3 regions of the Porticoccus litoralis genome follow, and region 2 is predicted to be linked to each of the others. Evidence: predicted binding sites of a transcription regulator. Region 2 holds the regulator's gene; each other region holds the start of a gene.
What was found. Region 2 encodes FNR, which switches genes on or off when oxygen is low (the NO sensors DNR and NnrR bind a similar motif). Its sites were predicted from a motif close to TTGATNNNNATCAA; they were not measured.

Region 1 (10,755 bases), 120 kb from region 2:
CGAATCCAATATGCCAGCGTTCCCCTGGTTGTTTGAGAATACGGTAACCGGCAAGGATACCGCGGCGAAGATGAAAGCACTGCGGATGGTTGGCGTACCCTACACCGATGAAGATATTGCCAATGCGGCCAAGCCATTTGCCAGTGGCGAAGTCAAAGAAATTGATGCGCTGGTGGTTTATCTGCAACAGCTGGGCACACTTTTGACACAGAAACGCTAATGGATCAGGGCACATTACAGGGTATCGGTACCATCCTGACCATGATCGCCTTCCTGGGTATTTGCTGGTGGGCATATAGCGGCCGTAAAAAGAAAGACTTTGATGAGGCGTCTCAACTACCGTTTGCCGATGAGCAAAACGAACGTGAAGACTCTCAGACAAAAGACAACGAGAGGTAGGACCTGATATGAGTACCTTCTGGAGTATCTGGATTATCGTCATCACCCTGATCACGATCGCGGGCTGTACGTGGCTGCTGTTTGCCAACCGCAAAGTAGAAGTTCGCGAGGACCTCAAGGAAGGCGAGGCGCCAAAAACCGGCCATGTTTACGATGGGATTGAAGAGTATGACAATCCGCTTCCTGGCTGGTGGTTCAAAATGTTTGTGGGCACGGTTATCTTTGGTATCGGCTATCTGATTCTGTATCCCGGATTGGGTAGTTACGCCGGAGTCTTGGGCTGGACCCAAGTGGGGCAGTGGCAGGAAGAGGTGGCTGAAGCTGAAGCCAAATACGCCCCGGTGTATGCACAGTACGCGGATATGCCCGTAGAAGAGCTGATTGCCAACCCGGACGCCATGAAAATGAGCCGTCGTCTGTTTAATAACAATTGCTCGGTTTGTCATGGTTCTGATGGTCGTGGAAGCTATGGTTTTCCCAACCTGGCGGATAGCGATTGGCTGTATGGCGGCAGTGCCGACAATATCAAGACATCCATCACTCAGGGGCGTAAGGGTATGATGCCTGCCTGGGGCGCTGTCATCGGCGAAGAGGGTGTTGACCAGGTTGCTGAGTATGTTTTCAAGCTCAGTGGTCGAGAACACGATGAAGCCAAGGCGAATGTCGGTGCACAGACCTATGCCACCTACTGCGCGGCCTGTCACGGAGCAGAGGGCAAAGGCGTGGCGGCAATGGGAGCACCGAACTTGACTGATGGTGTCTGGTTGTATGGCGGTTCACCTTCACTGGTTCGTCATTCCATTCGCAACGGAAGAAATGGCAATATGCCGGCTCAGGCTGACAAGCTGAAAGCGGAGAAAATTCATCTGCTGACCGCCTACGTGTACAACCTGTCCAAAAACCAGTAATTGACGAGGTTTTCTCTTAGAGGAGTGAGAAGCTGACATGACTGAGCAAAACAGGCCCGGGATGGATTCCCCGGATGAGTCTCACGAAGAAGTCATCAAGGTTCTGGATCTTTACCAGACACGGGAAAAAATCCAGACCCGTCAGCTTCCCGGTTTTTTCAGGAGTTTGCAGCGCTGGACATGGATGCCCATGATCGCTGCTTATTTCCTGGTGCCCTGGATCAATATGGATGGGCGGCAGGCAGTCTGGTTTGATCTGCCAGCCCGAAAATTCCACATCTTTTGGATCACTTTCTGGCCCCAGGATTTTATGTTGCTGGCCTGGGCGCTGATCATTTCTGCCTTCGCTCTATTTACTGTGACGGTGCTTGTCGGTCGCGTCTGGTGCGGCTTTTCCTGCCCGCAAACCGTCTGGACCATGATCTTCATGTATATCGAGGACTGGTGTGAGGGCGACCGTAACCAGCGTATCAAGCTCGATAAATCTCCCTGGGACGGCAACAAGATCCTGCGCCGCGGCGGCAAGTTTCTGCTGTGGGGGTTGGTGGGATTTGTCACTGGCCTCACGTTCGTCGGTTACTACAACCCGATTCGCGATCTGGTGCCGGAAATGTTCACCTTTACCGCCCATCCGGCGGCGGTGTTCTGGACACTTTTCTTCACGGTTATGACATTCATGAATGCGGGATTTCTGCGGGAGCAGGTGTGTAAATACATGTGCCCCTATGCCCGTTTTCAGTCTGTCATGTTCGATAGGGACACCCTGATTGTCTCCTACGATGCGGAGCGCGGTGAACCTCGCGGTGCACGTAAAAAGGGTGTGGACCACCGTGCCGACGGCAAGGGTGATTGCGTCGACTGTTCGTTATGTGTACAGGTGTGCCCCACAGGCATTGATATCCGTAATGGTTTGCAATACGAATGTATCGATTGTGGCTTGTGCATTGATGCCTGTAACACAGTGATGGACAAAATGGGCTATGACCCGGGCCTGATCCGATTTACCACTGAACATGCCATGGAGCATGGTGAAACACATATCTTACGACCTCGATTTATTGGTTATGCCCTGGCACTAACCATCATGATCAGTGCGTTCGGTTACACCATTCTCACCCGTATGCCTCTGGGTGTGGATGTTATTCGTGATCGAAATGTTCTCTACCGGGAAAATACACAGGGCCTGGCGGAAAACATCTATACCCTGAAGATCAACAATATGGATACGCAGGGCCACCGCTACAGTATTCGTGTCGAGGGTGAATATCCCTTTAATTACCTTGGTGCTACGGAGGTTTCCGTGGCGGAAGGCGAAGTGCTGAGCATGCCGGTGAGGGTTGAGCTCGATCCCGGGGTGATGAAAAATCCTAATGCTGACGTCACCTTTATTGTTGAATCGGTGGATAACCCCGCCATTCATGCGATAGAGGAAAACCGCTTTATCGGACCGCGACTACGACGTTGATCGGCAGTCTGTTTGGCCAGGCTTGAGCCAAAGAGATGGTTTTTGACCATGTGGTCAGCGTTGTTTCCCATTGCAAAAGGTGTATTCTCTGAGCCGCTCCTGTCGGGCATCAAATGCCTGCCGAACTGAATTCACCTGATGAGGTAATACTTTGCGCCATTCTCCTCTTTCCCAGAACGACGGCCTGGACAAGCAACCTTGGTACCGCCAGTTTTGGCCCTGGTTTCTAATAGCACTGCCCGCTACCGTGGTGGTTGCAAGTCTGATCACGGTTTACATTGCCTTCAAGCATCAGGATCCGTTGGTCGTCGACAGCTATTACCGCAAAGGCCTGGCTATCAACCAGGTCCTTGAGCAAGACCGGTTGGCGGCCCAGTTGGGACTCACAGCCGAAGTGCGTCTGGACCCCGAAAGTGGTGAGTTGTTTATCAAGCTGCTGGGTGCCGAGACGCCGCCAAAGGAGCTGACCCTGCTGCTGCTTCACCCAACCAGTGAGGATAATGATCGCGAGTTGTTGATGTCGGCGATTACTACTGGTCAGTACCGAACAGATTTGGATCAACAACTGCTGCACCGTTACTACATCCGCTTGCTTCCGGAACCCGGGCGGGAATGGCGGCTGGCGGGCGAGCTCGATTTTTCTGCATCCCATCAGCTGACATTGAAGGCTCAATGACGGCAATACCCTGTTATCACTGCGGTCTGCCCGTCCCCGAGGGGACAGATTTCACTCTGGAGATTCAGGGCCAGGCACGCCCAATGTGTTGTCCTGGTTGTCTGGCTGTGGCGACGGCCATCTGCGATGGTGGGCTGGCGCGGTTTTATCAATACAGAACCAGTAACGTCAGCCGTCCTGAAGAAGTCCGCACAGATTTGCTGGCTGCTTACGACCTACCTGATGTGCAGTGCGACTATCTGGAAAACCTGGAAAATGGCGATCGCCAAATACAGTTGCTGGTGGGCGGTATTAGTTGCAGCGCTTGCGCATGGTTGATTGAAAAGCACCTCAAGAAACTTTCTGGTATCTCTGATGTTCAGGTGAATGTCACCAGTCACCGCGCCATGGTGAGTTGGGACCCTGCGCAGTTGAAGCTGAGTCAGTTGCTGGGAGCGCTGGTGGATATTGGCTACGACCCGCGCCCAGTGACCGATGAGGCGGTCAAGGCTTTGCGCCAACAGGAAAATCGGCGTTTTCTGCAACGGTTGGGTATTGCCGGTCTGGCCATGATGCAGGTAGGTATGATTGCCGTGGGGCTTTATGCCGGCGCTTTTCAGGATATGGATCCAGTCTGGGAAAATTACCTGCGCTGGGTCAGTCTCATCATTACCCTGCCTGTCGCCGGGTTTTCAGCGGTTCCATTTTACCAAGCGGCCTGGCGCAGTATCCGCCAATGGCATCTCACCATGGATGTGCCGGTTTCACTGGCAATTGTGCTGGCTTTCAGCGCCAGTTGCTGGGCTACCATCAGTCGCAGCGGCGAAGTGTATTTTGACTCGGTGGCCATGTTTACGTTTTTTCTGTTGCTGGGCAGATACCTGGAGATGCGGGTAAGGCATCGCAACGATATGCAGGCAGAGGCACTGGGCCAGCTGCTACCGGTGACGACCTGTCGCATAGACCCTGATGGTTCGGATAGCGTGGTTCCGGTTAAGGCGCTACAGGTTGGTGACCTTATTCGAGTGGCTGCTGGGGACACTATCCCCTGTGATGGCGACATTGAGACCGGTGTCAGCAGTGTTGTTGAAGCGGTACTGACCGGGGAACAAATGCCTGTTTACAAGGCTGTTGGCGATAGCGTTAGTGCAGGCACCATCAACAGTGAAAATCCACTGGTAGTGCGGGTGGCGGCAGTTGGCCATCGCACGCGTTTGTCTGCCATTCTCAGACTGGTAGAGAAGGCTCGCAGTGAAAAGCCGGTGCAGGTGGCGTTGGCAGACCGGGTGGCCGGTTACTTTGTCGGTGCTGTATTGCTGATTGCGGTGGGCGTTGGTGCCTGGTGGTGGCAGCATCAGCCTGAGCAGGCTTTGTGGGTTGTCCTCTCTGTGCTGGTTGTGACTTGCCCCTGTGCGTTGTCCCTGGCGACCCCCGCCGCTATTGCTGTTGCCACGGGTGAGTTGCGCCGCCAAGGCTTTCTGGTGAGTCGAGGACAAGTGTTAGAAGTGCTCTCAACAGCCGATGAACTGGTGTTTGATAAAACGGGTACATTGACGCTGGGCAATATGAGTATCGCAGGGGTTGTAACACTGGCGGATCAACCCGAATCCAAAATACTGAGCCTGGCAGCCACGCTAGAGCAGGGCTCCAGGCACCCGATTGCCAGGGCTTTTACTGGCATTGATACCATTCCTGACGTCAGCAAGGTCTCCCAGCAGGTGGGTGCGGGGGTTGCCGCTGCCATTCAGGGGGTCAGTTACGCCATTGGACAGCCGCAATTTGTCGCTGAAAAGATGGGGTTTGCTGTCCCGAAGCTGACTGAAACATGCTCTGGTCAGATTCCACTGTTGTTGGGTGAAGAGGGTCGCCCACTGGGCTGGATCCTCTTGCAGGATCAGATGCGTAACGGGGCGCGAGAAGCTATCTCGCAATTACAGCAGTTAAAAGTTGGGGTAACGCTGCTCAGTGGTGATCGCCAACAGGCCGTTTCGGAGATGGCAAAAAATTTGTCGGTGAATGCCTATCGGGGCGAAATGCAGCCCCAACAAAAACTGGCCTGGGTGAATGAGTGTCAGCAGCAGGGACACCGAGTGTTGATGGTGGGGGACGGTATTAATGATGTTCCGGTACTAAGTGGCGCTGATGCATCGGTTGCTCTGGGAGACGCCAGTGATTTTGCGCGCATCCATGCAGACAGTATTCTGCTTTCAGGTAACCTTGAGACTATGCCGTTGGCCATTCGACTGGCACGGCGAACCCGTGGCGTGATACGTCAGAATCTTGGATGGGCGTTAATCTATAATCTGTTGGCACTGCCATTGGCGGCTTGTGGGTATATTCCACCGTGGGCGGCAGCTATTGGTATGTCGTTGAGCTCTTTGATTGTGGTGGTCAATGCCTTGCGACTAAGTCGCACGGCTAAATCAGAGTCTGTGGTGTCGGCTGAAATGCCACAATACACTTAATATTAATTTTATAAAAATGAAGTAATCTATTGTTATATGGAAAGTTTATATCTTCTCATACCTGTTTCTTTGATCTTTTGTGCGCTGGCGGTCTGGTTATACTTCTGGGCAGTTAACAGTGGACAGTACGATGATCTCGAGGGCGAGGCAGATCGTATTCTGTTCGAGGAAAGCGATGTGCAACCCGAAAATAATGAGGGTGAAGAGACCGTTCCAAACTCCGAGACTGACAAAAAAGGAGACGCACCCTGATGTCCGATATCGGTGATATGTCTGTCCTTGCCATGTTTGTGATCGGACTTATGGGGGCCGGCCACTGTGTTGGCATGTGCGGTGGCATCGTTGCTGCGCTCGGTTTTGCCACTGAGGGCAAGGGGCGGCGCTGGCCAATTCTGTTGAGCTATAACCTGGGAAGAATCCTGTCCTACAGTGTGGCAGGAGGTCTGGTGGGGCTACTGGGTTTATTTGGTAGGGAATATCTGTTTCTCGGGCCCTGGCTGCGGGGTTTATCCGGTGTGTTGTTAATCCTGATGGGCTTGTATCTGGCGGACTGGTGGCGAGTGCTATCCTGGTTAGAGCGAGGCGGACAGTATATCTGGCGTTATTTGCAGCCTCTTGGTAATGGCCTGTTTCGGGTCACTGGCGTCGGTAGGGGATTTTTGTTCGGTATGCTCTGGGGATGGTTGCCCTGCGGCCTGGTTTATTCGGCATTGGCCTTTGCCGCCGCTACTGCTGAACCGCTATCCGGGGCGTTGGCGATGGCCGCTTTTGGGGTGGGGACCCTGCCGGCCATGTTGGCCGGGGGTTTCTTCTCCGCCCAGCTTCAGCAGTGGTTACAAGGTAGAGTGCTACGGTCACTAATGGCCCTGGTGCTGATTCTCTTTGGTGCGTGGATAGTGTGGAGCGCGGTGGCCCATGCGCACCATCAGCCAGTAGAGGCAGCATCCGAGAAAGGCATTTCTAATGCTAATCATCAGCATATGCACCACTAAAACTCGAATACCATAATTGCCTGTGGGTTAGTTGACTTTGATCAATTCATGGGTTTGACTTCGGGAGTATAAGAGTGGGTACTTCAAGGGTAAAAAGTAGTTCCCATAACCTGTTATTAACCAACAGCAAAAATACAAACACGGGGATATTATGTTAGGACACATTGTTGGATTGCTTTACGATCCGCAGACTGAATGGAAAAAAATCGGTGCTCTGCCTGAGGAAACCCTCAAGCGCATGAGTATCTACTTCATTTTTTTGGGTATGGTGCCGGCCATTGGTTTTTATATTGGCACCACACAGTTCGGCTGGACCATTATCGGCGATGAACCGGTGCGAATTACCGAAGCCAGCGCCATTCCATTGGTGGTCCTGTTCTACTTTGCCCTGATGGGGGCTTTGATCTTTATCGGCTGGATGATTGGCTGGATGTCAAAGACCTATAACGCTGAAACCAATTCTTTCAAAGGATTTGTGTTCATGGGGCTGTGTTGCAGCCCGGTGTTCCTGGCCGGCATCTTTGCGGTTTATCCTATCTGGTGGTTTGACCTGCTTCTGGCTACAGCGGCCTGCAGTTACGCCATTAGGCTCATGTACCTGGGTATTCCCGATGTCATGCATGTTCCGGAAGATCAGGGCTTCCTGTACGCCAGTGCCATCTTTGCCATGGCGCTGGTCTATGTAGTGGTGGTGCTGGTAGCCACCGTACTGCTGTGGGAATATGTCGCCGCGCCGGTGTTTACTAACTAACATTGATGATGAACTGTGAAGAAGCCGGGCAATCGCCCGGCTTTTTTGTTGCCGGGTGTTTGTATTGTGGTGTGGCCATTGGTTAGAGTGAAGGCATAGCGGTAACAGTGCTTGGGAGACTGAAAATGCGTTTATTACACACCATGTTGCGAGTGGGTGATCTGGAAAAATCAATCGCTTTCTACCGGGATGTGCTGGGTATGCAGTTACTGCGTCGCAATGACTACCCCGAAGGGAGATTTACTCTGGCTTTCCTGGGTTACGGTGGGGAAGCAGAGAATACCGTGCTGGAGTTGACCCATAACTGGGATACCGAACACTATGACCTGGGTAATGGCTATGGGCATATTGCCATTGGCGTCGATGATGTCTATGCAGCTTGTGAGCGAATCCGTGCATCCGGTGGCAAAGTGGTGCGCGAACCGGGTCCGATGAAGCACGGTTCCACAGTGCTGGCCTTCGTGGAAGACCCGGACGGCTACAAGGTTGAGCTGTTGTCTGAAGACTGATCAGAATTCGTATTCCAGCAGCGCCCGGAAGGTGTTGTTGGCGCTGTCTTCATCGAGCCCGAAAATCAAGCCTATTTCCCAGTGCAGGTTGCGGCGGATGCCAGCCTTCAGGTCACCCATAAGCACTGGTCCAAGTGCCTTCGTGTCCTGTCCGGCATAAAACTCAACGGCGGGTTCCAGCCATCGGGATAGCCGATAGCGGGTTTGTAAGCCCAGGGAGGTTTCGATTTCATCGTCGATATCCGAGCCCCACTCCTGGCTGACCAGGAAGTTGGCGGTACCGCTCCAGCGCCCCCATTCCTTTTCCACCAGTACGCCGGTAGAGAACTCCCAGATACTTTCGTTGGATTCCTTTTCAAGCTCAAATAGCAGGCCCCAGTCCGCCCAGAATTCACCCTGTTCAGTGAGCTGCCATTTAGCTTCGAGCTCATAGGCTTCCAGCTTGAAACCAGTGTCTTCTGACTGTTCCCCGGTCAGGTAGATTTCACCAAACCAGCGATCACCAAAGGCGCGCCCGTAAGAAAAGCGGTGTAGTTGCAGGTTATCTTCCTGTCCAGGCTGGTCATCCTGGTAGATGGCCCGCCACTCCAATTCCTGCTCGAGGGCATCTACATAGGGGTGGTAAATTTTGTCAACGGAGTTGCCGTCAGCAATTGCCAGACCGGAGAACACCAGAAGGACAAAGGGTGCATAACCTGAACTCGGGAGGCGAATGGCAGGAAATATCATTGGCAGTCAATCCTCCTTTCTGTCTGCCAGCAGGGGCTGGCGTTTGAGATGTCGCTGTCGGCTGCCAAGCCAGGCCATCAAAGCCACAAGAATGATGCCTGCAGCATAAGCTACGCCCTGAAGTACGGAAGGCGTTGCTTCATAACCGACAAGTGCATATAGCAAATGACCGGGTATGGAGTTTTCCGGCAACCAGTGGCCACTGTCCCAAAGGATTGCAGTAGGAGGCAGCCAGTCGGCCTGTGTGAGCAGCAGTGTCGCCTGAGAAGACATATTCCCGGCAATCAGGGCCAGTAGTAGCAGACAACAGGACGTTATCCAGCACCGTGGCAGCCAGAACAGGCTGTAATAGAGGAGTATGCCCACGCTGATGCCAATGCCCGCGCCAATGCCCGCACCCGTCAAGGTCGGCTGTAGGTGCGATGGCTGGCTTAACACTCCTTCGATATAGATAAATACCTCCGCACCTTCCCGTGTCAGGGAAAATGCCACACTGGCCACCATGCAGATGGTTACTAACCGTTGTCGCCCCGGTGACCGATCGCCGGACATGGAAAATGCAAATAGGGCCAGTAGCAGTGTGATTGCGTACTGCATACTGGCGTTGACGACTTCCTGGCCCACGTAATCAAACCATTCGGACACGTTGGCCATGTTTAGGGAGAGCAGCAGTGATCCAGCAAAGCCAGCGCTGAGTGCTGTGAGCAGCCAGTAAGGCCTCCTTTCATCTAGGCGACTGAAGACCATCAGCACACTTACCAGCAGCGCCGCTTCGAGAATTTCCTGGAGTATCAGAACTACCGAATTCAAGAACATGGAATATCTGCCTCAATATTCATGGGGTCACCACCACTTTTCCCTGTGCGGTTTTAGGGTAAAACTCCCCGAAAAATGGGTATTCCCCTTGAGGCAATGGGCCAATAAAGATGACGGTCTTGCGGTTACCGGGAATGACTTTTTCCCGGTTCAGTTCATAGCTCTCGAATTCTTCCGGTGTAGGGTCTTCATTGATCACCAGCAGCTTGACCTTGGTATCTGCGGGAATTTCCAGAGTCTCGGGGAAAAATAGATGATCTTTGATCCTCAGCTCGATCACTGGTGTACCTGCCATGGAAGTTTGGGCCAGCAGGATACACAGGGTTGCCAGTGCGAAGCGTAAGTAGTACCTGATGATTCTAGTCATGGCTGTCTGGTGTCCGGGGAAACAGAATAATGAACGCCGTTCCTGTGTCAAAACTGGATGGTGCGATGCTGGTGCGTGCGTTGTGCAGGTCTGCAATGTGTTTGACAATGGTAAGCCCGAGGCCACAACCCTGAACAGCAGCCACGTCCTTAATATGACTTAGGCGCTGAAAGCGCTCGAACACCTTGCTGTAATCCGTGGGTGAAATACCCGGACCGGAATCTTCAACTTTCAGGCAAATGTGGCCACCGACAGCCTCTGTCGTGACCCGAATCTGCCCGCCAGGTGGGGTGTATTTGTTGGCATTGCTGAGCAGGTTTTGCAACAGCGTGGTGAGGGCAAACGGGTCTCCCTCTACAAAACAGTTATCACCTTCCAGTTCCAGTAGTTGATTGCATTTTTCAAAATCATGGTGCTGGTTGGCAATGACTTCCTGTGCCAGTTCGTAAAGGTTGAGGCGAGTCATTTGATGGGAAAACTCTTCCGGCGTCGAACGATACAGGGATAGGAGTTGCTCCACCAAGTGCTGCATCCGTTCAACGCCGGCCTCCAACTGGGCAAAGGCTTCATTACCCTGAGGGACTTCCTCCCGCAGGTTGTGCAGCTGTACCTTGAGGGCACTGATGGGGGTGCGCAACTCGTGTGCAGCATCGGCGGTGAAACGCTTTTCCCGGTCCAGTGCACTGCCGAGGCGGCGCA
Region 2 (10,755 bases):
CCCAACGCAGGTCCTCCATATCCCAGATAAAATGCAGCTTATCCAGACGCTGGAATTGTTCCTCGGAAACTTTCCCTTCTGCATAATCCCGGCGAACTTTTTCCACCCAATGCCAGAGAGAGTGGCCGTTTGAAGTCTTGTAACCATGGGGAACCAGGCAGTTGTTGTGTTCCTCACGGAAAGCCGCCATTTCGGCGAACCATTCTTCCCAAGGCACAGCATTCGTTTCTTCTAATTTGGTATCGTAGTCTTTCAGTTTTACATCATTCATAGCAGTATTTTTATCGCATGGTGAAGAGGAGCAACAGTAATACATAACCACCAGCACACTCAAACGAGAAATGAGCCTATTTACTCAATTTCCTGGATTTGGGACCTTTGTTCGACTCAAATGTAACAAAGGGTACCCAACCCCCCCCCATATGCGGCCGATGCATATCGGCGGCAGTCTTTATAATAAAAGTGCAGTGGCCAGAAACAACATTAACCCCATGCCCAGAATATCGGTAAATGTGGTGAGAAAAATACTGCTGGCCATCGCTGGATCCGCACCAAAGCGCCGTAAAGTAAGGGGCACTAGCACCCCGAAAATACCGCTCCCCGTACAGGCGCCTATCATGGCAATGAGAATGACAAGTGCCAGCATCATCGGCTGTTCTGCACCGCTGACGCCTGCATAAAGCCACATAGCAATAGCTGCCACCACACCGACAAACAGACCATTCATCGCACCTAACACAATTTCCTTGCGCAGCAGCTTGCTTACCGGATAGCCGCCTAACTCTCCTAGGGTAATCCCCCTCAGAGTAATGGCAAGCGCCTGACAACCGGTGTTACCACTCTGCCCGGCTAATACCGGCAGGAACACTGCCAGTGCGACGATACGAGCGATAGTATCCTCAAACATGCCTACCACAAATGCAGCGGCAAATACCGTGATCAGGTTTACTTGAAGCCAGGGATGTCGCATCCGGAAAGCCTCTAGAATATTCGTGGTCACCCGTTCTTCCTTATCCAAGCCCACCATGGATCCCGACTGGGCACTGATCTCTGTCGCTATGTATTCAAACAGTTTCCAGCTGAAAACCAGGCCAATCAGGCGATTATTGTCGCCAACCACCGGGTAGAGCCGATAATGGCGTTTCAAGGCCTCGTTGACAGCCTGCGACATATCCGTATCGGCAGAGAATGCAAAGGGGTTTTCCGTCATGATCTCGCCTAGGGTTTGCGCTGGGCTGGCCAGTAACAGATCACGCATCGCAACCACACCCATCAGGTGAGAACTGTCATCTACCACGTAGATATAGGTGATGCTCGAGACTTCATGAAGATGAACGATGTAGTCTAGTGCGCCGGCCACAGTAGTCGTCTGGGGTAAAACCCCGATCGGGGCTGACATCAGGGTTTCAACCGTGCCTTTGATACCGCTAACGAGTTCAGAGGTTTCTGCAATGCTCTGGGAAGCCGTACCCGGTAAATGAGAAGCAATCAGCAATGCTTTTTCGGATGGAAGTTCTGTTAATACCTGATGGATCGTGTGCTGAGGCTGACCACCGAGTACAGCTGCAGCACTGATAGGCTCCAAGCTGGCCACTTTTGTAAACAATTTTGAATGGGGGCTACTATCCATTGCCTACCACCTTTTAACCTGGTTAATGATTATGCCTTTCAGCTTAGCAGAGCACTCTTGGCTGTGAATGATTCCCAATATCGCTGATTCGGAATCGGGATGATAGTCCTATCACCTGGGGTGACAGGACAATAACCACTTTTTCACCACGAGACTAAGAGGCGGCAATGGCAAAGTCCCCACAGAATACACCCTTATTTTTAGCACCTAATGCTGGTTTCGGCAGGAGATTATCGCGAGACGGAGGGCTTTTAGGGTTTATTGAGTATCAACGCTGTTCGAATCGGGTTTCGCCCAAATCGTGACATTTTCAAAAAATCTTCATTGGCAATTGGCAGGTGCTGATTATCAATGCCACTGGCACTCTGCTCGTCCGGGTTTGGATCGGGGTCATGGACATAGATACAATCTTCATCAAAACCACTCATGGTCACCCAGTGTGGGGCCTTGCGCCCGTCCATGCGGTAGGTGCTGATGAGGATAATTGGGATATTGCCCTTCCTGAATTCATTGATCAGGTCAGTATGGCGGAAATCCCGGTAGCGGATCTTGATGGACTGCTTTTTTGCCTGGGACACAAACTCTTGGTGTACCAGTTCAATCACCCGCTTTTTGTTTTCATCCCGGACACTGTCCACAAACAGTGTGGTATCACGATTGAGCCACACCTTTACACCGTAACCCCGCTGCTTGGCTGCCAGAGCAAGGCCCACCGGATGACAGCCTCCATGCCCGGACGTCATAAATATCGTGGTTGCTTCACGCCAGATCTGTAACTCCTCATGCTGATTCGGGCTATAGGATTTGGACAGGCCTCGCATGGCCATCATCAATGCTGCAGGGCCACAGGTAAAATTGGTTGTCTGGGGTATCCAGGGTATCGCCCGGTTTTCTGCTACGGGCGGCACCGTGCGTATGCACTTCTGCATGCGAAGCGCATCATGGCTGTCCTCGTAATAGTTGCGGTAAATACCAAAGGGCTGATAACCCAGGGAATTATAAAGAGCGATGGCCGCAGCATTGTCGACATTCACTTCCAGTCGCAAAAATACTCTGCCTGCTGCTTTGCTCAGCTTTTCGCCCTCCTCCATCAGTTTTCTGCCAATGCCAAAGCTCCTGAACGACGGGTCAATGGCGATGGAATACAGCCGGGCCAGCGCTGTACCTCGAAAGAAAATGATCAGGCTGTACCCCACCAGCTGGGAATCGGCTTCCGCCACGATGAACGCGCAGTGATCCACCTGAATCCAGTGCCGAAAGCTGCGTCGACTGAGTCGATCGCTGGTAAAGCAGATTTTTTCCAGACGCAACAAGGCAGCCAGATCCGACCCTGCTGCAGGCCGGAACTTTACATCTGAATTCATTTCGCTGCTCCCGAGTTTCCCGAAAGACCCTGAAAGGCCTGCTGTATGACCTGTCGTGCTCTGAAAATCACAGCCTCACGCCAGCCAATATCCTGAGGATTAAAATGAGCCTCCATTCGCGCCCCGGCTTCATCTTTGGACAAGGCATCTGGAACTCCTCCGCGCCAGGCACAAGCCTCATCATGTAACACGGCAAATAGTGAATCTGTGCCCAAGGTGCCAAATTCCAGTGTTACAAAACAGCTCTCGCTCCCCATCACCTTATGCCATCCGTAATCCAACAAACCGAGCTTGGGGACCGAGCAGGATGTTCCCCGATCCGGTAGCCCACAACCCGGACCAAACCATTGCCTGGCGGTGCGAACGGAACCGCTATCCGCGGGATGATCACAGATCACCTCACCGTATCCATAAGGTCCCAGACCCGTATGAACGTCAATGACCGCCAACTGCCTTTCTGACAGTCTGAACCCATTGATCAAACCCTCAATCACTTCGCGACTGAAGCTGGGGCCTGAACCACCATAAAACGGTCCATCGGGGTCGGCGTACTGACCGCCACTATAGGCAATTTCATACTCCCGCTGCCCCACTCTATTACGAAAGCTGTGGATAGCACGTTCCCGTACTGCGCTATCAACAATCCCCAACAAGGGTTGAAGCTCCAGGTACCCAGGGTTCTCGGGTAGAGGTTGGGTGAAATCGATAAAGTTTCTGTTAACGTCAATACCCTGGTCGTCACAGCGGCGGTAATTGGCGTAACCCCAGGGATTAAGTGCATGAATCAGTAGCAGAGCCGTATCGGGGGGCAAATGCAACAGACCGGTATCCAGCTGGCGAAGACAATCCAGCTCCACGGCACTGCCCGCATACCCCTCCACACCATGTGTACCACTGATCAGCACCAGAACTTTGGGAGCAGCGTCAGGGCCAACCCAAGCCGTTTGGCATCGCAGCTCCTGAACATGGTCCAGGGTGAAATCATTCTGGTGGTGAGTGGCGGATAGTCTGTGGAGGGCTTCTTGCCATAAATCACAGGCCTGGCGGTAATCCTTCGGGAAAATATCCTCGGAGAACGCCTGCAACAAACTGATGTACGACATACCAGCACCCTGAACGATATCGCGATCATAGCGGCAAAACGGTTAACCCGTAAGTGGTCAAATGCCTTTAGCACCCAGCGAAGCCGTTGAACCCTGTTCCTCGATTCGGGTCAAACAGACTTACAGATCATCAACATCCATGGTTAGGAATTATGCGCGTTCGTGCCGTACTCATATTAGCTATTATCGTCCACTCTTCTCTGGCCTTTTCAGCCACCGAAAAAGCCATCTTTGCCGGTGGTTGTTTCTGGTGCATGGAGCCGCCTTTTGACAAGCTGGAGGGTGTCATTACCACGGTCTCCGGATATACCGGTGGCAGCAAGGAAAACCCCACCTACCGTGAAGTATCCTCCGGTCAAAGCGGCCATTTTGAAGCAGTAGAAGTCACTTACGATCCAGAAATGATCACTTACCAGCAGTTATTGGTAACCTTCTGGACGAATATTGATCCGCTGAATAGCAAAGGTCAGTTCTGTGACCGCGGCAGCCAGTATTTAAGCGCTATCTTTTATCTCAACGAAGCGCAAGAAAAGGCCGCAAGAGCATCCAAACAGGCACTGACCGATAGCTACCTGTTCAACAAGGACATCGTTACCCGAATACTACCCGTGAAAACGTTTTTCCCTGCGGAAAGTTACCATCAGGATTACTACATGAAGAACCCGCTGAAATACCACTACTACAGGAATGGCTGTGGTCGCGATGTTCGTCTTAAGCAATTATGGAAAGGAGCAACGCTTCCATTTTCATCCAATTAATGACGCTTTGCCTATTTCCCTGAAGACAGGCTTGTATAAAAAACTGGCACCTGCCGAATTAGCCAGGGCTGAAATTCCACACCGGTTTGACGCATATCAACTGTCAATCCGCGAGCTGGGGTTAGTGTTACCCAATCCCCGCAGAAACATCACGGGCAAGGGAACATGTACAGCAATGAAAACTCAACTGGCGCCTTCCACGCTCACTCGCCAATGGAAGCAGAGGTATTTAAGCCATTGCTTACCTGCGCCCAAGGAAAGTTGTTTGATGACCACCCCTTTGCCAGCCCTATTGCCCTGAATCTATTTTTCCCCAATGAGCCCTATCCTGACTATGTCGACTTGCTCACTCGTGAGATTGGTTTTTACGCAAAACATTTCCAGCATCGACGTCTGACAAAAATATGGTTTCGCGGCAAACCGCTGTTGACCATGAAAGCTGGCGAACTAGCCGAACTGGCTTTTTATACTCACCAGCTTTTTTCCAGAGAGCCAGGCGGCTCAGAAGAATATGGGTTTGAGTGCCAGCCAAGCGATATTACTCCGGGCAATCTTGCCTTGATGAAGGGTCTGCGTTTCAACCATCTGACCTTTTCCCTGAATACATCCCTGCCACCCAAAAAGCAGAAAATCTCACAGATTCTGTCACTCATCGATGAATATGATTTCCAGGAGTGTCGTTACCGAATCGATATCGCAAATACTGACCCGGATACTCTCATCTGCTGGCTCGATACGCTGATAACCCATCTTCCACGCATGATTGAAATACAGGGCCTCGATGAGATGGACGGTTCTGTAACACTGGCATCACTTGCAGATCATTTCAGTGTTCAGGGATATCACCTATTGGGGGACCGTTTTTTTGTTCCTGCTGATCACATGCTGTTATCGCTTAAGAAACAATCAGACCTGCAATATACACCTTGGGGTTTATGCCAACGTCAATTGGGCGACTGGCTGGGTGTCGGGGTTGATGCTTTAGGAAAACTGGGTAGTGGTTATTATCAGAACCACTTGTCATCACACCAATACCGCGATGCCATTCGCAACAATCAGCTCCCCATCAGTTTCAGCGCCTCCTACGCTGAAGGCCATGAAAAGACCCTAGCTTGGAAACTGGTTGACCAGCTCCTTTGCTATCACTGTCTGCCCGAACAATCCATCACGGCTACAGCCAGGATTTCTGAAAACATCCACGAGGTAATAGCAAAAGCGGAGAAACTGGCTTGGTTAAACCGGCATAAAAATGCCCTGATACTGGCGGAAAACGGCCTGAACCATCTGACACAATTCTGCCAGGAACTACAGAGCCTCTGAGACAACCCCTCAAACTTTCATCCAGATGACCTATAGGGTAATCAGCTATATAATCCCTGGCTAATACCACACGTGATCATTTCCATGGATGCAAAGTGCCCACACAATAGTGAAGTAAATTGTGGCGATTGCCGCATGAATGCTCTCTGTTTGCCATTAGCCCTTCAAGCAAAGGAAGTAGAGCGCCTCGATGAAATTGTTCAGCGCGGCCGTCCACTTCAACGCGACAATCACATATACAGGGCTGGCGAAGAGTTCCGCTCTGTTTATGCAGTGCGCAGCGGCTCTATCAAAAGCTATACCGTTAGCAATGATGGTGTTGAACAAGTCACCGGCTTCCATCTTCCTGGTGAAATTTTCGGTATGGACGGCATCGGTCAAAATCGCTATACCAACTCTGCCACCGCCATGGAAACATCATCTGTCTGTGAGATTCCCTTTAATCGGCTGCAAGAGTTGAGTATCGCCATTCCTACCCTGCAACGACATTTTTTCCAACTAATGAGCATGGAAATCACCAACGACCAGCACCTGATCACCCTGCTCAGCAAAAACAGCGCCGAAGAGCGTGTGGCAACGCTGTTGATTAGTATTTCCAACCGCAATCTGCGTCGCAAGCTATCCCCTACACGCTTCCGTCTCCCTATGTCGCGAGCGGACATCGGTAACTACCTTGGCCTGACCGTCGAAACGGTTAGCCGGGTGTTTGGCCGTTTCCAGAAACAGGACATGCTACTGGTGGACAAGAAAGAAATTGAAGTACTTGATCTGGAAAAACTGAGGCAGCTTGCCAACTGAATACTTCAACAAAAAAGCCGGGCATCTGCCCGGCTTTTTTTGTCTACAAGACTGACTTAAAATTTGTAACCAACACCAATCATATAAACCCAAGGATCGATATCCACCTCGGTCTTAACTACACCAGCAGCAGTATCGATTTTGGCATCAGTATCGATATCAAGATACCAAACACTGGCGTTAATCAACCAATGTTCATTAATCATATAATCCATACCTGCTTGGAAAGCTAACCCCCAGGAAGCATCCAATTCCATGCTTCCGTGGCCCAAAAGAGTTTCGAGTTCACTATCCACTTCTTCATCAAAGAAATTGGTGTAGTTGATACCGGCACCGATGTAGGGCTGGAATTTAGAATCAGACGCCATCGGGAAGTACTGCAGGGTCAATGTTGGTGGCAGGTGCTTAGTTGAGCCCGCATCCACTTTGCCGGCACCTATGCCTGTGAGGTCAGCTTTGATGTCGTGCTCAAAGGGGGTAGCCGCCAAGAGGCCAAGACCCAAATGATCGGTAAGCATATAAGTGAAGGTAATACCCAGCTGAGTATCATCATCAACTTCAACCTCTGTGCCAGGTAATGTTGCACCGTCAAGCTTGAGAGCATCGCTATCATCATTTGGATCAACGTTAGCTGCACCAGCACGCACAATAAAATCGCCCGGCTCATAAGCCATGGCCGCTGTTGCTCCCATCAACAAAGAGCCCGCCAAAACTGTATTAATGGCCAGTGATAATACTTTTTGCTTTTTCATTTACTTTCTCCCGTGGGGTAACACCTAAAACATGGGAGTAGTAAATCAGCTTGGGTACTTACCGAACTTGATCTGGATTAAGTAAATGAGGCCACCCAATTGAGCTAGATCAATTGACAGTGATTGTCACCAGTTCCGACAACACTGGGGGGTTGTGGGGGATATGGTGATGGTCTCCAAGAAGCAGCTGCAGTGTATGTTTACCCGGAGCCAACTCAATAGTCACCTCGGTCTGCCCACCCCCAAAATGCTTGTGATGATCATCGGCCGGTATCGGGCTATCCATTGCCGGCAGCTCTGCCACATCAATCAATAGGTGGTGGTGACCGGTTTTAGCTTTTTCAACGCCCGCTGGTGCCACACCAATGCCACTGAGACCAAATTGCACGGTAACCGGACTGGTGACCGTTGCCCCGTCGGCTGGTGAAATAATATAAGCCTTGGCAGCCTCAGGCGCGGGAGTTTCACCGGCCATCAGCAGCGGAGATACGGCAATTGCCGCAGTTATCATGAGTGTTTTGACAAATTTCATGGTTTTCCTCAGATTGTTGTATTGATTATTGCTCACTACTTTACACAAGAATTTTCGCCTGATCAGCTTGTCAGGGAAAAGGCATATCAGCCTGACTTGCCACCCCCCAGGCACTGGGGTGAATCAGGCGCCTGGGCACGTGCAGCCCATTCACCAGGTAAGTAAGTATGCAATGCCAGAGCGTGAACCCCCGCGTCCAACTCATCACCCAGCAGGCGATAGACCTGTTGGTGACGCTGCACTTGTCTCTGTCCCTCAAAAGCACTGGTGACAATCACCAGCTTGAAATGGGTTTCGGAATTGGGTGGCACGGAATGCATATGGCTCTCATTGATCACCTCAAGATGATCCGGGCTAAGTGCCCGCTGTATTTTGTCTTCAATCGTTTGCTTAACGCTCATCGTTACCTCTTTTGTACAACCTTAACCGCCTACTAGCGTGATCATAACACCGGCGGCTACTGCAGAGCCGATAACCCCTGCCACATTAGGACCCATGGCATGCATCAGCAGGTAATTGTGCGGATCTGATTGCAATCCCATTTTATTGGAAACCCGCGCAGCCATGGGTACGGCTGACACACCTGCTGAACCGATCAGGGGGTTGATGGGATGTTTGCTCAACAGATTCATCACCTTGGCCATAAGCACACCCGCTGCCGTACCAATGGCAAAAGCAACAATTCCCAACAGCAGAATCCCCAGGGTTTCCGCATTGAGGAATTTTTCAGCACTCATCTTCGAGCCTACCCCCAACCCCAGAAAGATCGTCACCGTGTTGATCAGGGCATTCTGGGCAGTATCACTGAGGCGTGCCACCACACCACACTCCCGCATCAGGTTCCCCAGACAGAACATACCCAACAGCGGCGCGGCGCTGGGTAGCAGCAGGGCTACCAGGATCAGTAGGATCAGCGGAAAAATGATTTTTTCACGCTGGGAAACGGGACGGAGCTGCTCCATGCGGATGGCGCGTTCTTTTTTCGTAGTGAGCAGTTTCATAATGGGCGGTTGAATGATGGGTACCAGCGCCATGTAGGAATAGGCCGCCACAGCGATGGCTCCCAATAAATCTGGCGATAACAGGCTCGTTACGTAAATGGCCGTCGGTCCGTCCGCCCCGCCGATAATGCCGATGGATGCCGCATCCCTCAGGCTAAACTCGAGAACCCCAAAGTGACTGAGGCCGATGGCACCCAATACCGTGGCAAAAATACCAACCTGGGCTGCCGCCCCCAAAAACAACGTTTTTGGGTTAGCCAACATGGGACCGAAGTCCGTCATCGCCCCCACGCCCATGAAAATCAGTAATGGAAAAATACCGGTGGCAATACCCGCTTCGTAGATGTAGTACAACAATCCACCGGGTTGTTGCATATGCCCGAGGGCATCATAAACAGGCGCTGTATCAAAGCCCGCTCCGGGAATATTGACCAGCACTGTACCAAAACCGATTGGCACCAGTAACAGTGGCTCAAACCCCCGCCGAATGGCCAAGTAAAGCAATAACAGCCCCACCAGTATCATGATGCCCTGCCCCGGGGACAGTTGGCCAACCCCAGAATCCAGCCACAAGTTGTTTAATCGTTCCATCTCAATGTTTCCCGGAAACCAGAGGTTGCAACTCAACAACGCTTAACACGCAACACCATTCACGCGAGGGTAACAAGACAGTCACCGACAGCCACGGAGTCACCAGCTTTTACCAACACTTCGGCAACCACGCCATCCCGGGTGGCACTGACCGTAGTCTCCATTTTCATTGCTTCCAGCACCAGTAATGCTTCCCCGCTCGCAACCTGCTGCCCCGGAGAAACCAGTACCCGAATGATGGCACCAGCCAATGGAGCCTTGACCAGATCGGCGGTCTGTCCACCACCAGACATATCGCCAGCATGGCCGACAGGTACAATGCCCGATATATCGCCACCCTCAGCAACAACCACGGTATAACTCACACCTTCCAGAGTGACGGTATAGGTGGCTTCGCCCTCACAGGCTTTTTGCTTTCCGGTAGCTTCGGTCAGCTCTAGTTCAAAGGCTTCGGGATCCCCCCTGTTTTGTAAAAACCGCAGGCCTGCCTGGGGAAACAGGGCATAGATCAGCACATCTTCCACCCGGCGTTCACCCTCAACAATCTCTGTGTTGCTCTCTTCTACTGCAACTAGTAACTCACTGGTCAGATTGTCTAGCTCTGGAGATAGCAGATCTGCCGGGCGGCAGGTGATCGGGTCATCGCCATCCAGAACGCGTGCCTGTAACTCCACATTCACGGCTGCTGGCGTGGCCCCGTATTCACCCCGCAATACACCACAGGTTTCCTTGGATATGGTTTTGTAACGTTCACCACTGAGGACGTTAATCACTGCCTGACTGCCGACAATCTGCGACGTAGGCGTTACCAGTGGGATATATCCCAAGTCCTCCCTGACACGGGGGATTTCCTGTAAAACCTCATCAAATCGATCCTCTGCACCCTGTTCGCGCAGCTGGCTCTCC
Region 3 (10,755 bases), 430 kb from region 2:
GAAGATGTGGAAGCCCTCGACTTTTCTGGTAAAACCGTGGCCTTTATTGGCCTCGGCGACCAGTTTGGTTACGGTGACTTTTTTCTTGATGCCATGGGCATGCTTCATGATGTGGTGGAACGCAGCGCGGATCGCATTATTGGCCACTGGCCTACCCAGGGCTACGATTACGATGCATCCAAAGCTGAGATTCCGGGTCAGGGCCTGTTTGTGGGGCTGGCCATTGATGAGGACCAGCAGCCCGATCAGACTGCCGAGCGCCTTAACCGCTGGTGCGTGCAGATTCACGCTGAGTTTGGGCTCGATACCCCCGTGATCGAACTGGACGACTGATCGCCAGCCATCGTTTCTTCTTCAAGATTCAGCCAGGAATACCGCTCTAATCGGCCCCGGATGGCCTTCAATAGTCCGGCTATGGTCCGCCGGGTCGAGAAAATCTGGCAGCGACTCAAAGGTCATCCACTCGGTCGGTCGCTGTTCTTCCACGGTGGTGGGGGTGAAGTCCACCATGCGCGGATTGGCAAAGCCACATTTGCGCAGCCAGGACAGCATGGTATCCGGGCTCGGTAGAAACCAGACATTGCGCATCTTGGCGTAGCGTCCCTCGGGTACCAGCACTTCACCCAATTCCCCTTCGATGACCAGCGTTTCCAGTACCAGCTGTCCGCCTGGGCGCAGGCAGTCTTTCAGTTCCCGCAGGTGATCCATGGGGGCGCGACGGTGGTAAAAAACGCCCATGGAAAACACCGTATCAAAGGCCTGTAAACCCTCCGGCAACTGCTCGATACCCACCGGCAGCACGTCCGCCGGGCAGTCGCCAATGAAGTGTTTCATAGCGTAGAACTGGTGCACGAATTTACAGGATGGATCGATGCCAATCACCCGCTGGGCACCTTCGCCCAACATGCGCCAGCAGTGGTAGCCGTTGCCGCAGCCCACATCCAGCACCAGCCTGTCTTTGAGGGGCGCCAGGTGTGGTGCCACCCGGTCCCATTTCCAGTCAGAGCGCCACTCGGTATCCAGGTGCAGACCGAACAGGTTGTAAGGGCCTTTGCGCCAGGGGTGCAGTCCCATTAGCACTTCGCGAAGTTGCTTTCGGGTAGCTTCGTCGCAGTCGGCGTCGTCGCCAATAGTCACGCTGTCTTTCAGGTCGATGTGGGATGGCAGCAGGCCTGGTAATTGTTCCAGCACCGCCTGCCAATCTGGCAGGTCGCCCCAGCGTTCCACGGCCATGCCGTCGGCGACCTGTTGCGGTAGTAATTCCGCCCAGGGTGCGAGGGGGCCTTCGGCCAGTTTGGCGATCAGTGGGGCAAAGTCGATCATGGTTATTTAATGGCGATGAGTGAGGCGAAATTAAAGCACTGGAACCAGACGTCGACGCTGCTGAAACCGGCATCTCTGAGTCGTTGGCGGTGGACGGCCAGGGTTTCTGGCACCAGCACGTCTTCCAGCGCCGAGCGCTTCTGGCTGATTTCCAGATCACTGTATCCGTTGGCGCGTTTGAAGTTGTGGTGAAGTTCTATCATCAGTTGCTGGTGTTGCGGGTCCTCGAAAGCGACTTTTTCCGACAGTACCAATACGCCGCCCGGTCGCAGGCCGTCGGCGATGTGCTGGAGCAGTTCACTGCGCTGGGCCACGGGAATGAATTGCAGGGTGAAATTCAGCACCGCCATGGAAGCATTAGTGACCTCGACATTTTGTACGTCGTCGAAGAGCAGTTCCACCGGTACTCTGCCATCGTCCTGTGCCAGCACCTCGCGACACTGGGCGAGCATGGCCTCGCTGTTATCCACGGCGATGATCTGACAGTTGTCGTGGGGAATATGATGGCGCATGGCGATGGTAGAGGCACCCAGGGAGCAGCCCAGGTCGTAACAACGGCTGCCGGATTGAACATATCTTTCTGCCAGTGTGCCGGTCATGGCGATGATGGTTTCATAGCCGGGCACTGAGCGCTTGATCATGTCCGGAAACACCGAGGCTACTGCCCGGTCAAAGCGGAATCCGGCAATGCTCAATTGCGGCGTGTCATAAATATTGTCTTTGCTCATGCGGGGCTGTTTTCCAGCAGGTGTGGTTGCAGCAGAAGACGGACCTCTTCGGGAATGGGTTGGGAAGTCTGTTGCCGGTAATCGAACCACACCAGCACAGCTTCTCCCCGGGCGACCAGCTTGTCATGTTGGAAAGCCTGCTGCTCGACGGTAAAGGATTTGGTGCCGATTTTCTGAATGCCCGTGCGGATCGTGACTCCACCGCCGAGATGGATCTGATCGATAAAATCCACCTTGATGCTCGCCAGAATCATCGGCCAGTCGTCCCGGGTCAGGCGCGGGTGTACGAGGCGGAAGAGGTCCGCGCGCGCCGCCTCGAACCACACCGGTAACACCGTGTTGTTGATATGGCCCAGGGCATCGGTTTCCGAAAATCGCGGATCGATATGAAACTCGAACACTAAAGGGATACCGGGGTCAGTTTCAGCGCATCCGCCAGCTTGGCCTGGTCGGGGTTGGTGATCACTGCGGTACTGGCACGCTCCGGTGTCAGGTAGGTGGCAGCGACACGTTTCAGGTCGTCCAGTTGTACCTGGCGTACGCGGTTCCTGAAATTCTCTCGCACCTCACGGGTGCGGCCGAACAGTTCAGCATGGAATGTTTCTTTGGCCTCTCCAGCGGGGGAGCCGGGTTTGTCCAGGCTGCCAATCACACCCAGAATGGCTTCCTCCACCTGCTGCCATTCGTGGCTTTCGTTCTGTAGCCAGTCGAGTGCGGCATCAAAGTCGTTAAGAGTGCCTTCAATTCGCGGGTCCCGGTAGGAATAGAAACGGAAGGCGCCGACATTGTTTTCCTGGCTGGCGCCGCCGCCGTAGGCACCGCCCTGTTCGCGGATGGCCCGGTGCAGGTAGCCATTGCGCAGGAAACCACCCAGTACGGTCAAGGGCGCAGCATCCGGATGAGCCGTGGGCACCGTGGGATAGGCTTTGGCGCAGAAATTCACCTGGGTATTTGCCTTCCACAACTCCGCCACGGGCTGATTAACCCCGGGTTGGCTGAATGCCTGGAAGCCGTCTGAAGTACCCCCGCTGGCATGTTGTTGCAAGGTCTGCCTGTAATCCGCCAGTTTTTCTTCCTCACCCACCAGCAGGTATTGCCTGGGTGCGTTCAGTATTAATTGATGAATCTCTACCAGTTGCTGGGCCAGCCTCTCCAGTTCGCCCGAGTCAGCCAGAGCGGCATCCAGTTGTTTGATATATTGGATGCCTGCCAGTCCGCCCCAGTGATGGGTGAGCCGTGCTCCCGGGCTGATGCCGCTGGATGCTGCCGTCATGGCGAGGCTGTGACCGTTGCCGGTGACACTGCTTTCCCGGCGGGCGCGTGTTTGGGCAATCAGTTCGCGGATACGGGATAGTTCGTCAAAATGCACGCTTTCCAGTGTCGCCTGCATCAGTTCGCTCAATTCCCCGTGGTTGTTACTCAGCCCCTTGGCGGACAGGGTCATAAAGCCCGACAGGTGCTGCACATCATCGGGTTTACCGCGAACACTCGCATAGGCATTAATGCTGCCACACACCCGTGACTGCCACAGCTGGGTGCCCAAATAATCCTTGTCGCCCACGCCCAACTCGGTGAGGCTCTGGCAGTAAATGGGCAGTAAATCCAACTGCTCATTACTAAAAGTCGGCAGCGACAGAATGACCTGCTGGTACACCAACCCATTGGTGCCAGCGCTGTAGCGGGTCAGAGGCAGGGGACTGGTTTGTCGATCTGTAGCCGACACATAGGCCATTTCCGGGGGAACGTCTTCCAGACCTACCTTGGGCAAAATGGATTCGTCGTCCTTTCTTTCTTGCCGCTGTTTCAGGGCCTCGGCACGCGCCACGACCGCCTGCTTACCCTCTGCATCAAGTTTGTTCTTGATGGCCGCCAGCTTTTCAGCTTCCAGCGCTTCCCGTTGCGCTGACAGTTGCGTATCGGGAGACATGGTGAGACGCACCCGATGCAAATTGTCCAGTAACAGCCGACGGGTGAGCTGTTTGATGTATTCCGGGTCCTGAATATTGGCGCGCAGTTTCTCCAGTACCGGGTCCAGGTTCAGCAGGGCGATAGGGTCACCCCGATGGGTGGCACTGGTCAGGGATGTGAGGATCAGTTGCAGGCCGTAGGGGTAGCTGTCGCCGCCAATTTCCCGCTGCTGCAGTTCCAGTTGATGCAAAGAGGCTTCCAGTTGCTCCTGGGGTATACCGTTTTCAGTAACTTCCCGCAAAACGTCCAGCACCAGCTTTTCGAGGTCGTCGGCACGGTTGCTTTCGCTGCCCTCAATACCACACAGGAAACAAAGCTCCCGCTGGGAATCATCCAATCCGCACATGGGGGAGGGGGAGGTGCCGAGAGAAGTGGTTTCCAGGGCTCTCTGCAAAGGGGAAGCACTGTTATCCAGTAGCACACTGCACAGCAGGTGCGCTTCCATGCTGGCCTCCAGATCGGTAGCTTTGCCCAGCAGCCAGCCCATGACAATATGGGTTTTCTCGTCGGCGCTGCCTTCCTCGTTAAAGGCATAGGGCTGCTCTACGGTGAGGGGTTCCCGGTAACGCTGTTCATCGGGAACAGCAATATGCACGTCGAGCTTGTCGAACCGGCTCAACGCCTTGGCTTCAAAGCTTTCCTGTAACTCTGCCGCCGGAATATCCCCAAAGGTCATGAAAATAGCGTTGGACGGGTGGTAGTGGGTTTTATAAAAACTTTTCAGTTGCTCGTAGGTCAGGTCGGGAATACAGGCCGGATCACCACCACTGTTGTAGTGATAGGTGGTGGTGGGATACAAGTATTCGCACATGGTATGCCACAGGGTGGAAGAGACCGAACTCATGGCCCCCTTCATCTCGTTGTAGACCACGCCCTTGTAGACCAGTGGTGAGTCGGGGTTTTCCGGCTCGGCAAATTCCACCCGGTGGCCTTCCTGGCAGAAGTCCAGCTCATCCAGACGGGAGAAGAACACTGCGTCCAGGTAGACATCGAGCAGGTTGTTGAAATCCTTACGGTTCTGGCTGGCGAACGGATAGGCGGTCCAGTCGGAACTGGTAAAGGCGTTCATAAAGGTGTTGAGGGAGCGCCGAATCATCATAAAAAACGGGTCGCGCACCGGGTATTTCTCGCTGCCACAGAGTGCCGTGTGTTCGAGAATATGGGCGACACCGGTTGAGTCATGGGGCACCGTGCGCAAGGCCACCAGAAACACGTTTTCCGGGTTGTCGGTGCTGATATGGATGTGTTGGGCGCCGGTTTTGCGATGGCGGTATTCCGCCACATCAATGTTTAGTGACTCCACACGCTCGCTGCGCAGAAATTCGAAGGCAGGGTGTGCCTGTGCACTCATAGAAGACCTCAATCGGGTGTTTGGGTAAAAAAGTTATTCTACCTTTGGGCTGGAAGGTTAGCCATGTTACAGGGAATGCAATCCGAGTTGATTTTCATCATCTCGAGACACCCCGTTTTCGTGTAGGTTGAAACTCCAACGTTGGAGGGTGCTTGCTATGCTCGATCATCACAACATTCCCAAAGTAGACCTTTCTTTCCTGAATCGCGACCATCAGGAAGCTCTGGATATCAGTAACCACCTGGAAATCTTGCTCAGCGAGGGTTCGCCTCTGGACCATGCCGAGAAAATAGAGCGGGAGTTTGCCAAATTACTGGACCACCACATCGTGCATTTTGAACATGAAGACCGGGAAATGGAGAAATACGGTTTTCCCGCTTACGAATTGCATGTGGCCGAGCACCGTCATGTGCTTGAAGACATGGGTAAAGAACTGGGGTATTGGCGAAGTCACCGGGATGTGGCGCGGCTGAAAGACTACCTGCTCACGGAATTCCCGCGTTGGTTGATGAATCACCTGGTCAACATGGATACCGTTAGCGCTACTTACATCAGCCGTGTTCGCCACAATGACCTAGACCAGGCCAAGGGCTTTTAGTGCCAGAAGCCCGCTGGTAACGGTAAGGATGCCGAGTAGTGTCGACAAGACCACCATATTGGCGGCCAGCTCGCCGTTGCCGCCCATGGCCCGCACCTGAATAAAACTCGCCACGGCGGTGGGTGAGGATGTCAGGAAAAACAGAATTCCCATCGCCATTCCCTCAACGCCCAGCCAGGCAGCAGTGCTAACAATCAGCACCGGCATTGCCACCAGCTTCAGCAGCGCAGCACCCAATGTACTGGCCCCGGAGTGGGACAACGCACTCAGGTTCATGGAAGCACCGATGCACAGCAGCGCCAGCGGCAATGTCATCTGAGCAAAATAATTGCCGGTATCCTCCAGCAATTTCGGCAGCGGCAGACCGCTGAACTTCATCATAAAGCCCAGCGCAATACTGATTAGCAGTGGGTTGCGCAGAGTATTCCGCAACATGCGTCGCAGTGGTGATTGGCCGTCGTCACTCTGCAGCGGGTTCAGTGCCACGACCGCCAGCACGTTGTAGAGCACCGTCAACAGGGCGATGGGCACTGCTGCTGTCGCCAGCCCCACCTGACCGTAGGCGTTGTTGCAAAAGGCCAGGCCGATGACGGCCAGATTGCCGCGAAAAGCCCCCTGCACAAAAATGCCTTGTTCCGCACTGGTGCTGGTCAGCCACTTGCCCACTGGCCAGGACAGGCCAAACAGCAACAGAGTTAGTGGCACCGCCACCAGCAGTGGCAGCCCCATATCAAAATTACTGAGATCGGCCCGGTAAATACTCAGGAACAACACCACCGGCAGGCCGACGTTGAACACCAGGTTGGATGCGGGTTTGACAAATTCGTGTGGCACCTGGCCGATGCGTTTCAGGAACAGTCCCAGCAGCACCACCAGAAAAATAGGGCCGGTAATGGAGAGGGCAAAGGCGAGCAGGGCAATGGGGGAGGATTCGTTCATAACATCGGGTTGAAAAAACAGGTCGCTATCATACCAGCCCGCCCGGTTGGACAGTATGTCTGGTTTATTACCACGCCAACGTTATTTTTTGGCATTTTCGCTTGTCCGCTCAGGAGTTGTGCGGGTATAGTTTCACGACATTAACTCAACCAATGACAATTTTTATGTGTCTGTTTTTCGCCAAACCAGTTGTGGCCATGCCAGTGCAAGCAATGCGCTGGATGCGACCCTGTGCGGCGGAAAAATGAGTTAGTAGAACTTTTATTTTTTCAAAGGCCGCAGATAACCCCTCTGCGGCCTTTTTCGTTGTTGGCCCCAGATTGAGGAATAGCGGCACGTATTCGGGAGAATACCCATGCGGGTACAACTAGCCTATTTACTGGTGATCATGATCTGGGCCACCACACCACTGTCAATCAAACTGGGCGGGCAATCCTTCAGCCCCATGGCGGGCCTCAGCCTGCGGATTCTGCTCGCCGTTCTGGTGGGCAGTGTCATCTGCACCATCGGCGGTTACGCCGGTCTGAATATTCGCCGCCACTGGAAACTCTATGCCGCGGCCTCCCTGGGTATTTTTCCTAACATGGCACTGATCTACGTGGCGGCGGACTACATTTCCTCCGGCCTGATCTCGCTGATGTTTGGTCTTGCGCCATTTTTCACGGCGGTGCTCACACGCCCAATTCTGGGGGAAAGCGTCCTGCAGCCCCGCAAGTTGTTGGCCATCGCGCTAGCCGTGGTCGGCCTGGTGTTCATTTTTTATGATCGCGCCAGAATGGGGGAGCACGGCGCCATCGGCATCGGGCTGATGTTGCTGTCCAATGTCGTGTTTTCCTCCAGTTCTCTGCTGATAAAAAAGCTCAATAAAACCATGACCGTGCCGCCGATGGAGCAGGCCCTGGGGTCCATGGCATTTTCACTGCCGGGGTTGCTGATTACTTGGGTGGCCATTACTGGTGTCGGCCCCATCCATTACACGCCAATAGGGTTGGCATCCCTGTTGTACCTGTCACTGTTTGCCTCACTGGTGGGCTTTGCTGCCTATTACTACATCCTCAACCACATGGCGGTAGAAACCGTGTCGCTGATACCGCTGATCACCCCGATTCTGGCGATGCTGCTCGGCGTCTGGGCGGTGGATGAAGTCGTCACCCTGACCATGCTGGCGGGGGCGGGGCTGATTCTGGTGGCGCTGGTGATTCACCAGAAGTTGTGGGTGTTATTGGCGAGGGGCAAAAAACCGCAAGCAGATAATGAGCAGGCTGTGGAGCACTGAGCGGGCATCCGGCATGGCGCACAATCAGGGACTTTTGTAGCGGCGGGAGTTATGGCTTAATCGTTGGCAGACCAAAGGAATGGTGACACTCCTCCTTGAAAAAAGACCAGTGGAAGGCCTGTTCACCATTCCCATCTTTTTTTGGTCACACAGTAAATATTTGCCCTGATAATTGATTAGCCAATAGAGCTGAAAAACACTTATTCTATTTTAATCAATGGGTTATATTTTTTTGGGTTGCCCCGATAACTTGTTATCAAGGCGCCCCGATAATAATGATTATGAGGCCGAAGGCCTCATAAACAGACTGTTAAGTGTCTAGTCTGCTATATAAGTAATCTGGGATAGAAAATGACAAAAAAGGTATTTATTAGTTACGCGCACGAGTCTGAGCAGCTCTCGGATTCTGTTTTATCTCTATCTAATTATCTGCGCAGCAAAGGCATTGATTCAGAAATTGACCAATATGAAGAAGCTCCCCAGGAAGGGTGGCCCAAATGGATGGCGAGACAAATCCAGCAAGCCGATTACGTATTGGTTGTTTGCTCTGAGTTGTTATATAAAAGAGCAAATGATCATTCAGGGGATGAGAGCGGCCTTGGCGTAAAATGGGAAACAACTTTAATTCTTCAGCACCTGTATACTCTAAATTCAAAAAACGACAAATACATTCCAATCATAGCGAATAATGCCGATACAAAGCATATTCCTCTTCCTTTGCAACCATATACATATTATCAATTCAATAACCAAGAAAGCTTAGAAAAATTAAAGAATAGAATATTGGGTCTTTCAAAATCAAAAAGACCAGATTTGGGTACAGAGCCGGAAGTTGAAGCATCCATAAAACCTCTTGACCCTAAAGAAAGAAAATCAATGTTTTTTAGTAGCATAATAGACGTTGATTTGTGGAATAAGGCGAAGTGGAGAGGGATGGCATTTGTAAGCGATCCAAGCTTGCAAGCTGCTCCTATTGCGGGGTTTGTATTCGAAGATGATGCTGCTGGAGAAGAAATATTTTCATCATTAAAAAAACAGTTTGGTGATGTAGATAGTGAAGATGAAATCAGACTTAGTTTTATTGGAGAAATATCTGATAAAGCCCCTTTAGACTATAAGGTTCACATTGGATCTGAGTGGCAGGCAATCGTAAACAAAATGGAATCGGCAGGTTTAAACCCACATGAATCGCTTTTTGTGGGGGTTACTCGTATACATGAAATGAATCCTCCAGTAGGCTCTAAAAACCTTGAAGTATTCAAACATGCCTATAACTATTTTAAGAAATACTACATCACAAATATCAAAGTAATAGATGGGCAACTGCAACCTGAGTTTCATAATCTTATAGAAAAGAAGAAAGTGCATTTTAGAACCAAATCGGATGTTATAAAAAACCCGAATGATGAAGATATTGTCGTATTTGGTCGTGAATAAAGCACTTAACAAGCGGCTGCTAGGGACTGCATTATGCTGCGCTCCATGCAGCCCCAGAGCCGAGCGTTAATAGCTACCTATCAAGCCACTTCCCCAGCCACATATGTCTCATAAACCTCAATCGCCGCACCACAGTCGCCCAGGTGATTCTCAATCAGGGGTTTGACGTCATCCCAGTCGAGTCCGCCAACACCGGTCGCCAGCTTGGGTAGGGCGACACTGGTCACACCCTCCTTTTCGATTTCCTGGCGCAGTGCGCGCAGACTGTGATTGACATGGGGCAGACTGGATTTGCCCGGCTTTTCGCCGTGGCCGTAGGCGGCTTCTTGGGTCAGCAGCGCGGCAATGCGCGTGCCGCTTGCTCCGGCCCATACCCAGATATCCCCTGATTTTGGGTGGCTAACCTGGCAGAAATGGCGAAAGTCCTTGTACATGGCAGGCCACTGTTCTCTGAGGGAAAGCGCCAGCCCCTGACCAAAATTGTCATTGGGTGCCACGCTGTGGACAATCAGTTGTGCTTTGCTCTGAAGGATGTCGCCTTTTACGTAATTGATCATTCATTTACTCCTGGTTGATGGTTCTCTCTTTTCATAGTGCGCTTCCCCAACAGCGACCTTATTGACCTGGATCAGCCGCGCCTATTAGTACAGGGTCACGAGTTCAGACGAAGGCATCAGAGTGTTTTTTCCCCACATGGTAAATGTTGTATTCTGGCGGCCTCCCTGAAAGGTGGTGTCACTGGCTGAGGCCTATTGCCCGCTTGATAGGGTATGGTCAGGGCGCTGATAGTTGAGAAGGTTCAAACAATGGTTCCACCCACACCGGAGCAGCCGGCGGAAGATTCTGCTGAAGCCAAAGATAAAAAATATAACGAGCTGCTGGAGAGCTTCTTAAACGATGAGAAGAATGCCGCGCTTGCCAAGCACCCGGAGTTACGCGCTGCTTACAAGGCTCAGGAAGTTTACGAAATCTATTTTCTGAAGGGCGCTACGGACGAAGTGGGCCTGGTCGAACTGAAAAAGAAGATTGCCCAGAAAATTGTGGGTGAGCTGGTTTACGGTAAAGGATCAGACGAACCGGGAAAGAAATAGAAAAAATAAAGGAAGGCGGTATTGCCCGGCGGGCGACCCTTTCC

Region 1: Q8A57_RS01065 (Yip1 family protein) is a predicted target of FNR. The motif match lies at 6,916-6,929, and genes of this name have one in related genera.
Region 3: Q8A57_RS02710 (bacteriohemerythrin) is a predicted target of FNR. The motif match lies at 5,458-5,471, and genes of this name have one in related genera.

What each region holds. Positions count from the first base shown of each region.
Region 1 covers NZ_JAUUUU010000001.1:208,658-219,412, reverse strand. Annotated here, with positions in the region: gene ccoO (cytochrome-c oxidase, cbb3-type subunit II) at 1-220, shown strand, start outside; gene Q8A57_RS01100 (cbb3-type cytochrome oxidase subunit 3) at 220-399, shown strand; gene ccoP (cytochrome-c oxidase, cbb3-type subunit III) at 408-1,307, shown strand; gene ccoG (cytochrome c oxidase accessory protein CcoG) at 1,345-2,772, shown strand; gene Q8A57_RS01085 (FixH family protein) at 2,924-3,448, shown strand; gene Q8A57_RS01080 (heavy metal translocating P-type ATPase) at 3,445-5,892, shown strand; gene ccoS (cbb3-type cytochrome oxidase assembly protein CcoS) at 5,929-6,144, shown strand; gene Q8A57_RS01070 (sulfite exporter TauE/SafE family protein) at 6,144-6,884, shown strand; gene Q8A57_RS01065 (Yip1 family protein) at 7,036-7,635, shown strand; gene gloA (lactoylglutathione lyase) at 7,761-8,144, shown strand; gene Q8A57_RS01055 (hypothetical protein) at 8,145-8,873, opposite strand; gene Q8A57_RS01050 (FTR1 family protein) at 8,880-9,689, opposite strand; gene Q8A57_RS01045 (cupredoxin domain-containing protein) at 9,709-10,056, opposite strand; gene Q8A57_RS01040 (ATP-binding protein) at 10,049-10,755, opposite strand, start outside.
Region 2 covers NZ_JAUUUU010000001.1:91,018-101,772, forward strand. Annotated here, with positions in the region: gene Q8A57_RS00435 (helicase associated domain-containing protein) at 1-271, opposite strand, end outside; gene Q8A57_RS00440 (magnesium transporter) at 452-1,630, opposite strand; gene Q8A57_RS00445 (peptidase C39 family protein) at 1,882-2,994, opposite strand; gene Q8A57_RS00450 (DUF2817 domain-containing protein) at 2,991-4,097, opposite strand; gene msrA (peptide-methionine (S)-S-oxide reductase MsrA) at 4,250-4,855, shown strand; gene Q8A57_RS00460 (hypothetical protein) at 5,021-6,175, shown strand; gene fnr (fumarate/nitrate reduction transcriptional regulator Fnr) at 6,260-6,973, shown strand; gene Q8A57_RS00470 (OmpW/AlkL family protein) at 7,030-7,725, opposite strand; gene Q8A57_RS00475 (DUF4399 domain-containing protein) at 7,835-8,257, opposite strand; gene Q8A57_RS00480 (BolA family protein) at 8,344-8,658, opposite strand; gene Q8A57_RS00485 (sodium ion-translocating decarboxylase subunit beta) at 8,680-9,849, opposite strand; gene oadA (sodium-extruding oxaloacetate decarboxylase subunit alpha) at 9,909-10,755, opposite strand, start outside.
Region 3 covers NZ_JAUUUU010000001.1:525,971-536,725, reverse strand. Annotated here, with positions in the region: gene Q8A57_RS02735 (flavodoxin) at 1-333, shown strand, start outside; gene cmoB (tRNA 5-methoxyuridine(34)/uridine 5-oxyacetic acid(34) synthase CmoB) at 355-1,323, opposite strand; gene cmoA (carboxy-S-adenosyl-L-methionine synthase CmoA) at 1,326-2,051, opposite strand; gene Q8A57_RS02720 (acyl-CoA thioesterase) at 2,048-2,452, opposite strand; gene Q8A57_RS02715 (insulinase family protein) at 2,452-5,370, opposite strand; gene Q8A57_RS02710 (bacteriohemerythrin) at 5,528-5,968, shown strand; gene Q8A57_RS02705 (AEC family transporter) at 5,945-6,907, opposite strand; gene Q8A57_RS02700 (DMT family transporter) at 7,263-8,183, shown strand; gene Q8A57_RS02695 (SEFIR domain-containing protein) at 8,535-9,620, shown strand; gene Q8A57_RS02690 (macro domain-containing protein) at 9,701-10,177, opposite strand; gene Q8A57_RS02685 (hypothetical protein) at 10,427-10,711, shown strand.